DNA from 2 places in the Nonomuraea sp. NPDC049709 genome. Region 2 is predicted to be linked to the other one. Evidence: riboswitches for the same ligand, from Rfam matches in the RefSeq annotation. Region 2 holds a riboswitch; the other holds the start of a gene.

Region 1 (4,404 bases), on a different contig from region 2:
GTCGTCTTCAGGCCCTGCTTCCAGGCGTAGGCGTACATCGACGAGAGCTTGCCGATGGTCGGGCTGGCCATGAAGAGGTTGAGCGACTGCGACTGGTCGATGTACGGCTGGCGCGCGGCGGCCAGGTCGATCAGCGCCTTCTGCGGCAGCTCCCACGCCGTGCGGTAGAGAACCTTGAGGTCGTCGGGCACGCCGGGCACGGTCTGCACCGAGCCGTCGGCGCGCTTGAGGTCGTCGCGCACCTGCTGGGTCCACAGCCCGCGCGCCTGCAGATCGGCTACCAGATACCGGTTGACCTGAAGGAACTCGCCCGACAGGGTCTCCCGCTTGAACACGTTGGACACCTGCGGCTCGATGCACTCGTAGCAGCCGGCGATGGAGGCGATCGTCGCGGTCGGGGCGATGGCGACCATGAGCGAGTTCCGCAGGCCGGTCTCCGCGATCTTCTCGCGGAGCGCGTTCCAGCGCGGCGAGCCGGCCACGCCGTAGTGGTCGGGGTGCAGCACTCCCCCGGCGGCCCGCGTGTCGGCGTACGACGGGTGCCTCCCGCGCTCGGCCGCCAGGTCGGCCGAGGTGTCGTACGCGGCCAGCGCGATCTCCTCGGCGATCCTGGTGGACAGCTCCAGCGCCCGCGGCGAGTCGAACGGCAGCCGCAGCGTGAAGAACACGTCGGCCAGCCCCATCACGCCCAGCCCGATGGGCCGCCACCGCTTGTTGGCCGCCTCGGCCTCGGATGTCGGGTAGAAGCCCAGGTCGATGGTGCGGTCGAGGAAGCGTACGGCGGTGCGCACGGTGCGGCGCAGCCGCTCCCAGTCCATGTCCTTCCCGGCGCCGTCCCCGGTCAGGTGGGCGGCCAGGTTGACCGAGCCGAGATTGCAGACGGCCGTCTCGGCGTCGCTGGTGACCTCGAGGATCTCGGTGCAGAGGTTCGACAGGTGGATGACGTTCTCGGGGCGGGCGGTCTGGTTGGAGGTGCGGTTGGCGGCGTCCTTGAACGTCATCCAGCCGTTGCCGGTCTGGGCGAGGGTGCGCATCATCCGGCCGTACAGGGTCCTGGCGGGGATCTGCCGGACGTACCGCCCGGCCTCCTCGTACGCGCGGTACGCGGCCGTGAACGCCTCCCCGTACAGGTCCGTGAGGTCGGACACCTCCTTCGGGTCGAACAGCGACCACGTCCCGTCCGCCTCGACCCGGCGCATGAACTCGTCGGGGACCCAGTTGGCCAGGTTCAGGTTGTGGGTGCGGCGGGCGTCCTCGCCGGTGTTGTCGCGCAGCTCCAGGAACTCCTCGATGTCGGCGTGCCAGGTCTCCAGGTAGACGCAGGCCGCCCCCTTGCGCCGGCCGCCCTGGTTGACCGCCGCCACCGAGGAGTCCAGCGTGCGCAGCCAGGGCACGATGCCGTTGGAGTGGCCGTTCGTGCCCCTGATCAGGGAGCCGCGCGAGCGCACCCGGGTCCAGGAGATGCCGATGCCCCCGGCGTACTTGGACAGCCGGGCCACCTGCCCGTACCTGTCGTAGATGCCCTCCAGCTCGTCGCGCGGCGAGTCGAGCAGGAAGCAGGACGACAGCTGCGGACGGCGCGAGCCGGAGTTGAACAGGGTGGGCGAGCTGGGCAGGTACGACAGCGTGGACATGAGCGCGTACAGCTCCGCCGCCTCGGCCACCGACTCCGACAACCCGCAGGCCACGCGCAGGAAGAAGTGCTGCGGCCGCTCCAGCACCCCCCGCGTCTCGGGGTGGCGCAGCAGGTAGCGGTCGTACACCGTGCGCAGCCCGAAATACTCGAACCGGTCGTCCGCCTCGGCGGAGACCAGCGCGTCCAGCTCGGCGGCGTGCGCGGCGACGAACTCCGCCAGGCCGTCCTGCACGAGCCCGGCCGCGTGGGTGGCGGCGATGGACTCCGAGAACGTCCGTACCCCGTGCGCGGCCGCCTCGTCGGCGATCTCCTCGGCCAGCAGCCGGGCGGCGACCCGCGAGTTGGCCGGGTCGGTGATCACCCGGGCGGCGGCCTCCTCGATGGCCAGGCGGCGGTCAACCTCAACGATCTGAGTCACGTGCTCTCTCTCCTCGCGAGCTCATCCCCGTGAGGGCACGCGAGAGCACGGCGAACCGGATCACCGGCCGCGTCGCGCTCCGGCCCGCCCTCGAGGCCCTGAACACTTCATGCCGGGACACACGGCCCGGCACGACGCTGGCAGGTCTTCGGGCTCGCGGGCGCGCTCCATGGCTCCTACTGACCGTCGCTTCCCGGATCTCTCCAGTGCACAATGACGGCGGTCGTTCCCGCTCACCGCTGCGGGGCAGCCCCGGAATCTCACCGGGTTCCCTTTTGCTCCGCCTCCGGAGAGGCGAACCAGCGACGACCAGGATCCTACATCTAGTGGCCGTTCCCGCAACTACCCCAGCATGTTGTGGCTTTGGTGGTGTCGAGCAGTCCGAGGTCCCGCAGGACCGCGCGGGTGCGGGCGATCTCGGTGCCGACCCAGCGGGCGAAGTCGTCGCCGACGAGGGGGATCGACAACCAGCCGGCGGCCCGGCAGGCCGCCTCCCAGCCGGTCGAGCCGATCACCGCTTCGCACATGCGCAGGGCGGCCTCGCGGCTCTCGTCGGCCATGTCCTCGGATCCGAAGGCGGCCACCCAGTCCGTGAAGTCCACCCGCACGCCGCACTCCAGCAGTGTCGGCACGTCGAGGTCGGGCACGCGGGTGGCCGAGGACACCGCCAGCGCCCTGACCCGGCCGCGGCCGATGCCGGCGCGCCAGCCGGTCAGCGGGCCCGCGGCGGCGGCCCCCTTGCCGGCCAGCAGCGCGGTGGCCGCCTCGCCGCCGCTGGGGTAGCCGGTGTACTCGACCTGCCTGGTGTCCGCGCCGAGGGCCTTGGCGATCAGGCCGAACAGCAGGTGGTCGGGCTCGCCCTGCGGCCCGCCCACCAGCGGCGTCCGGCCGGGCGAGGCGACCAGCCGGGCACCGAAGTCGTCGAAGTCCTTGACCGGCGAGGCGTCGGGCACGACCACGACCTCGACCTCACCGCTGAGCCTGGCCAGTGGGGTGCCGGTGTCGAGCAGGCTCTGGCCGTTGTTCAGCTCGGCCGCGGCCAGCGCGGGCAGGCCGGTCACCGTGATCGGCGTGCCGGCGCCCGACTCGAACCCGGCGGTCCGGGCCGCCCCGGCGAACGCCCGCCCCACGGGGGCCCAGCGCGGTCCGCTCGGATTGATCGAGAAGCCGGTACGCGGCACGCCCCCGCCGGTGCGCTCCGTACCGCACCCGGCGGCGCAGGCCGTGACTCCCAGCCCCCAGACCAGGAACCGCCGCCGGCGCATCTGCTTCTCCCCGGAATCCCCCATTACTCTAGGTTAATAACCCATTACACGCCGCTATACACCCGGGTCGCGACGAACACAACAAATCGCTTTTCTTCGCGCTTTTTCGTGATTTTTAAACTTATTGGGTTTTCTTGCCGACCCCGGCCATGAGTGACGACGGCAACGACCAGTCGCCCACCAGCTTGGGCCGGTCCGGACGCCAGTCGGTGGCCTGCACGAGCCCCGGCGGCTCCAGCGGGAACCCGCCGAAGAACGCGCGGATCCGGGCCGGGGTCCGGTCGGTCCCGTCCCGGGCGGAGGAGCCGCCGCGCTCCTCGTCCTCCAGGTGCGCCATGGTCGTGGCGTGCGAGATCACCAGATAGCCGCCCGGCGCCATCCGCTCGCGGAGCACGCCCACCGCCTGCTGGGGGTGGGCGGAGTCCGGCAGGAAGTGCAGGATCGACACCAGCAGCACGGCGATCGGCTGGTCGAGGTCCAGGAACTCACCGGCCCCGGCCAGCACTTCCGCGGGATCCAGCAGGTCGGCCTGGACGAAACGGGCCCTGCCCGGTGCGTGCCGGAGCAGGGCCGTGGCGTGGGCGGCGACGACGGGGTCGTGGTCGACGTAGACGACCCGGGCCTCCGGGGCCACCTCGTGCGCGCTGCCCTGGGTGGGCAGCCCGCTGCCGAGGTCGAGGAACTGGCGGATCCCGGCACGCGCCACGTAGCGCACGGCGCGCTGGAGGAAGGCCCGGTTCGCGCGGGCCAGCGCGACCGCCTCCGGGATCAGCTCGGCGAGCTGGTCAAGGGCCAGACGGTCGACCGCGAAGTTGTCCTTCCCACCGAGCATGTAGTCGTACATGCGTGCGGGATTGGGCCTCTGTTGGTCGAACTTCCGCACAGTATCGAATTTATGTCGTCGCAAGCCAGATAACGATAGTTTGCGCTGAATTGGACTCAGTTACTCAACCGTTACGCTCTTGGCGAGGTTGCGTGGCTTGTCCACGTCGCGGCCCAGCGCGACCGCCGCGTAGTACGCCAGGAGCTGGAGGGGAATCGTGAGCAGGATGGGGTCGAGCTCGATCTCGTTCTTGGGGATCACG
Region 2 (4,404 bases):
TGAGCCGCCGGGGTCACGAACCCGGCGCGGGCCGATGCCGGGATCATCACGTTCTCCTCCCGAGACCGCGCTTCCCCGCCCTGATCAGCCGGCGAATGTCACCTTCCGAACACGGCAGGCGGCCCCGGCCGGAGTGGTGAGGTAGTCAGAGGTCATGCTCCTCCTCCGGTTGTCCAGCGCCTTGTGCATCGCCGCGCTGCTCGCCCTCACCGCCTGCAGCGAGGATCCCGCGGCCCGCGCCGCCCGTACCCGCGCCGAACAGATCGCCGAGCGGCTCGGCCGCGGCCTGTCGTGGAACTCGGAGGACATCGGCCACGTGCTCTCCCGCGACGCGGACGTCGACGTGTACTCCGTGACCGGCACCAGGTACAGCGTCAGCGACCAGGGACGCGTCCTGCTGCGGATCCGCGCCACGAGCCCGGTGGATCGGGACGGTGAGCCGCTCGGCAGGACGAGTTCCCCGGGTCCCGCCGCGGTGGCCGTCGTGTGCTTCGAGATCTCGGTCTCCTACTCCGACGCCGGCGTGGCCGAGGTCGACTGCCCGGCGGGCGAGCCGCGCTCCTTCCGTGCCCCGGCGGAGATCCCCCCGCACCGCGTACGAGTGGCTGAAGACGCGCCTGCCCGCAACCCCCGATCTGGCGGCCGCCCGCGAGGTCGTCGACCGGCTGGACCTGGACGACCGCATCGGCAAGGACGTGGCCGAGGTCGACGGGGTGATCGGCATCGCGTTGCGGGAGCGGCCGGGGGTGTGCCTGTTCGCCCGCGTCCGGCCGGGGGACGTACAGGTCTGGTGGCCCTCCCGCGTCCAGGCGATGCCCGGGGAGAGCAGCTGCAGCGCCGCCGAGGCCGCGCACGGCCACGCCCAGCGCCCGCCCCACTGACCGCCGCAGGCCTGCGGGTCAGCCGCTCGGCGGCGGGAACACGCGGTCGAGACCGGTGATCTCCAGCAGCCGTACGACACTCCGCGAGCTCCTCGTCACCCGCAGGCTCCCCCGCCCCGCCACCGCCTGGTTACGCGCGGCGACCAGCACGGCCAGGCCGCGGGCGTCGATGAAACCCACCTGGCCCAGGTCGAGCACGAGATGGGTGCCCCGCTGGGCGAGCACGCGGGCCACGCACGCGCGGAAGACCGGCTCCGAGGCCAGGTCGAGCTCTCCGGACGCCCTGATCACCACCTGGTCGTCCGTCCTGGTCACCTGAAGGACCAGACCAGCCTCCCCTCCCGGCAGGTGAGGGTCCATCGGGGACGACATGGGGTGGAACCTATGACCGGCCCATCACGCCGCGCCAGGGCCAAAGGTCCCGAATCGAACTCTCCCACTCCCGGCGTCTCGTCAAGGAAGGCCCGCCCGCCTGAACTCCCCGGACTCACTCCGGGGACCCGGCGCTCAGGCCCCTCACCCACCAGCCCATCCGCCGGGACGTATTGACGCGAACAGGAGGAACAGATACGTTCCGGTAGATTTCACGGTTGTCCAAGGGAAATCCGGTGAGATGCCGGTGCGGACGCGCCACTGTATCCGGGACGTAGATCCCGGGAGCCAGGTCGCTTGGCAGCCGTGACCTCGAAGGCGGGACGCGTCATCCCTGAGGAGGCTTTTGCATGAGTGATCTGACCACTCCCACCACCACCATCCCCTTTCCACGCCTGCGCGCCTGGCTGCCGGCCGTGGCACTGCTGCTGCTCGTCGCGTACCTGGTACTGATGGACAACGGCGCCGTGTCCCAGACGGGCGCTTTCCTGCACGAGCTGATGCACGACGGGCGGCACCTGCTCGGCGTGCCGTGCCACTGAGGCCCCGGCATGGTACGAAACTTGCTGGTCAGAGGTCTGCTCGTGGGCCTGCTGGCCGGATTGGTCGCGGGCGGCTTCGCCTTCGTCTTCGGGGAACCGCGCGTGGACAGCGCGATCGCCCTGGAGGAGGCGGCCGCGGCCCGGGCCGCTCCGGCCGAGGCCCACGAGGGCCACGATCACGGTGAAGGGGCCGAGGTCAGCAGGCCCGTGCAGAAGGCGGGGCTCTTCCTGGCCACCGGGCTCTACGGGCTGGCCGTGGGCGGCGTGTTCGCCCTCGTGTTCGCGGGCCTGCGGGGCCGGGTCGGGCCGCGCTCGGACGGGCGGCTGGCCCTGGCCTCCGCCGGTACGGCGTTCGTCGCCGTCATCCTCGTCCCGTTCGTGAAATATCCAGCCAACCCGCCCGCTGTCGGTGACCCGGCGACGATCGGCAACCGCACTCTGCTGTACGTGGTGATGGTCCTCGTCGGACTGGCCGCGGTGGCGATCGCCGTGGCCACGGCCCGCCGGGCGAGCTCCGCGGATCCGTGGGTCCGGTGGGTCTCGGCGATGGGCTCCTTCCTGGTTCCGGTGGTGGCGGCGTGGGTGCTGCTGCCGCCGGTGAACGAGGTGCCCGCCGGCTTCCCGGCCACGCTGCTGTGGGAGTTCCGGCTCGCCTCGCTCGGCACGCAGCTCGTCTTCTGGGCGGCGTTCGGCGTGCTGTTCGGGTGGGTGAGCGACAGAGCGGCCCGGCCGGTACAGGCCGACCCGGCTCGTACGGCCGGTACGGCTCGTACCGGCGGCGCCGCCGGTGCCGCCGTCGAGCCGGGCTGAGCCCGGTTGTTGTTCGTCCGGCACGCGACGACGCCGGGGATGCGGGCTGCCCGCTTCCCCGACCACACGGACACCGACCACACGAACACCGACCACACGAACGCCGACCACACGAACGCCGACCCGGCCGGCCTCGCCAGGGCCGCCTCCTTGGCAGGCAGGGCGGGCTGGACCGCGCAGGGCGGCATGCCGGGCCCGGCCGGCGCGGGCGATAGGCCGGGCGCGACTGTCTGGGTCTCACCCGTGCGGGCCGCGTGGCAGACCGCCGCCGCGATGGGGCTGGAGGCGCGCGAGGCTCCGGCCCTCAGGGAAGCCGACTGCGGCCGGTGGGGCGGGCTGACGTATGAACAGGTCGCGCGGGAGGAGCCGGAGGCGCTGGCCGGATGGCTGGCGGATCCGCACGCGGCCCCGCACGGCGGCGAGAGCCTGGCCGCGCTCGCAGAACGGGTCGGGGACTGGCTGGAAGCGGTACGCGAGAGTCCCACCCGCCCCGAGGCGGTCACCGGCCGGGCGCAACCCGGGATGGTCGCCGGCGCCGTGCCCTCTGAGGTGGTCGTCATCTGTGATGTCGGTGTGATCCGGGCAGCGCTCGGGCATGCGCTGGGGCTGGATCCGCCCAGCGCCGCCCGTTTCGACATCGCGCCGCTGTCCTTCACCGAGCTGACCGTCACGCGAACCGGCTGGCGGGTCGCTCATGTCAACCGGAAGGTTCTGTCTTGGTCAACACCTACCCGTTCAGCGCGGTCGTCGGGCTCGATGACCTGAAGCTGGCGCTGGTGCTCAACGCGGTCTCCCCCCGGGTGGGCGGCGTGCTCGTACGCGGTGAGAAGGGCACTGCGAAGTCCACGATCGTACGCGCGCTCGCAGCCCAGCTGCCCGCCGTGGACGTGGTGGCCGGTTGCCGCTTCGCCTGCGACCCGGCGGCGCCCGACCCCGGGTGCCCGGACGGCCCGCATGAGAGCGGCGTCGAGGGCGTGAGCCGTCCGGCCGCTCTGGTGGAGTTGCCTGTCGGAGCGTCCGAGGACCGCCTGGCGGGATCGCTCGACGTGGAGCGGGCGCTGACGGAGGGCGTGAAGGCGTTCGAGCCGGGCCTGCTGGCCGCCGCGCACCGCGGGGTCCTGTACGTCGACGAGGTGAACCTGCTGCACGACCACCTCGTGGACCTGCTGCTCGACGCGGCCGCCCTCGGGACCTGTTACGTCGAGCGCGAGTCCGTGTCCGTCCGGCACGCCGCCCGGTTCCTGCTGGTCGGCACCATGAACCCGGAGGAGGGCGAGCTGCGGCCGCAGCTGCTCGACAGGTTCGGGTTGACGGTCGAGGTCAGGGCGTCGCGCGATCCCGGGGAGCGGGCCGAGGTGGTGCGGAGGCGGCTGGCCTTCGACGCGGACCCGGCGGCGTTCGCGGCCCGGTGGGCGCGGGAGGAGTCGGAGCTGGCGGGGCGGATCGCCACGGCCCGGGAGCGGGTGGCGGGCGTACGGCTGCCCGACGCGCGGCTGCGGCAGATCGCCACGGTTTGCGCGGCCTTCGAGGTGGATGGTCTGCGAGCCGACCTGGTCACGGCGAGCGCGGCGATCGCCCATGCGGCCTGGCAGGGGCGGGCGGTGGTGAGCGTCGCGGACGTACGCGCGGCGGCCCGGCTGTCGTTGCCGCACCGGAGGAGGCGGGACCCGTTCGACGCGCCGGGGCTGGATGAGGCACTGCTCGATGAGCTGCTGGAGCGAACCTCAGAGGATGACGATCCGGACGGGAGCGACGGTCCGGACGGCCCGGACGGCCGTGGTGGACCGGACGGCCCGGAC

The links. A riboswitch is a leader RNA that binds a small molecule or an ion and turns the genes downstream of it on or off. The one in region 2 is predicted to bind cobalamin.
Region 1: it holds a riboswitch for cobalamin, as region 2 does, so the genes downstream of both, AB0J69_RS25445 (ribonucleoside-diphosphate reductase subunit alpha) here and AB0J69_RS43490 (CbtB-domain containing protein) in region 2, are expected to answer to the same signal.

The regions. Positions count from the first base shown of each region.
Region 1 is NZ_JBFANM010000025.1:44,229-48,632, reverse strand. Features, by position in the region: gene AB0J69_RS25445 (ribonucleoside-diphosphate reductase subunit alpha) at 1-2,054, opposite strand, end outside; cobalamin riboswitch at 2,176-2,373, opposite strand; gene AB0J69_RS25440 (tripartite tricarboxylate transporter substrate-binding protein) at 2,378-3,343, opposite strand; gene AB0J69_RS25435 (SAM-dependent methyltransferase) at 3,441-4,202, opposite strand; gene glmS (glutamine--fructose-6-phosphate transaminase (isomerizing)) at 4,263-4,404, opposite strand, start outside.
Region 2 is NZ_JBFANM010000060.1:10,758-15,161, reverse strand. Features, by position in the region: gene AB0J69_RS43505 (hypothetical protein) at 146-316, opposite strand; gene AB0J69_RS43500 (hypothetical protein) at 567-881, shown strand; gene AB0J69_RS43495 (STAS domain-containing protein) at 900-1,196, opposite strand; cobalamin riboswitch at 1,440-1,569, shown strand; gene AB0J69_RS43490 (CbtB-domain containing protein) at 1,604-1,795, shown strand; gene AB0J69_RS43485 (CbtA family protein) at 1,817-2,605, shown strand; gene AB0J69_RS43480 (histidine phosphatase family protein) at 2,645-3,370, shown strand; gene AB0J69_RS43475 (VWA domain-containing protein) at 3,322-4,404, shown strand, end outside.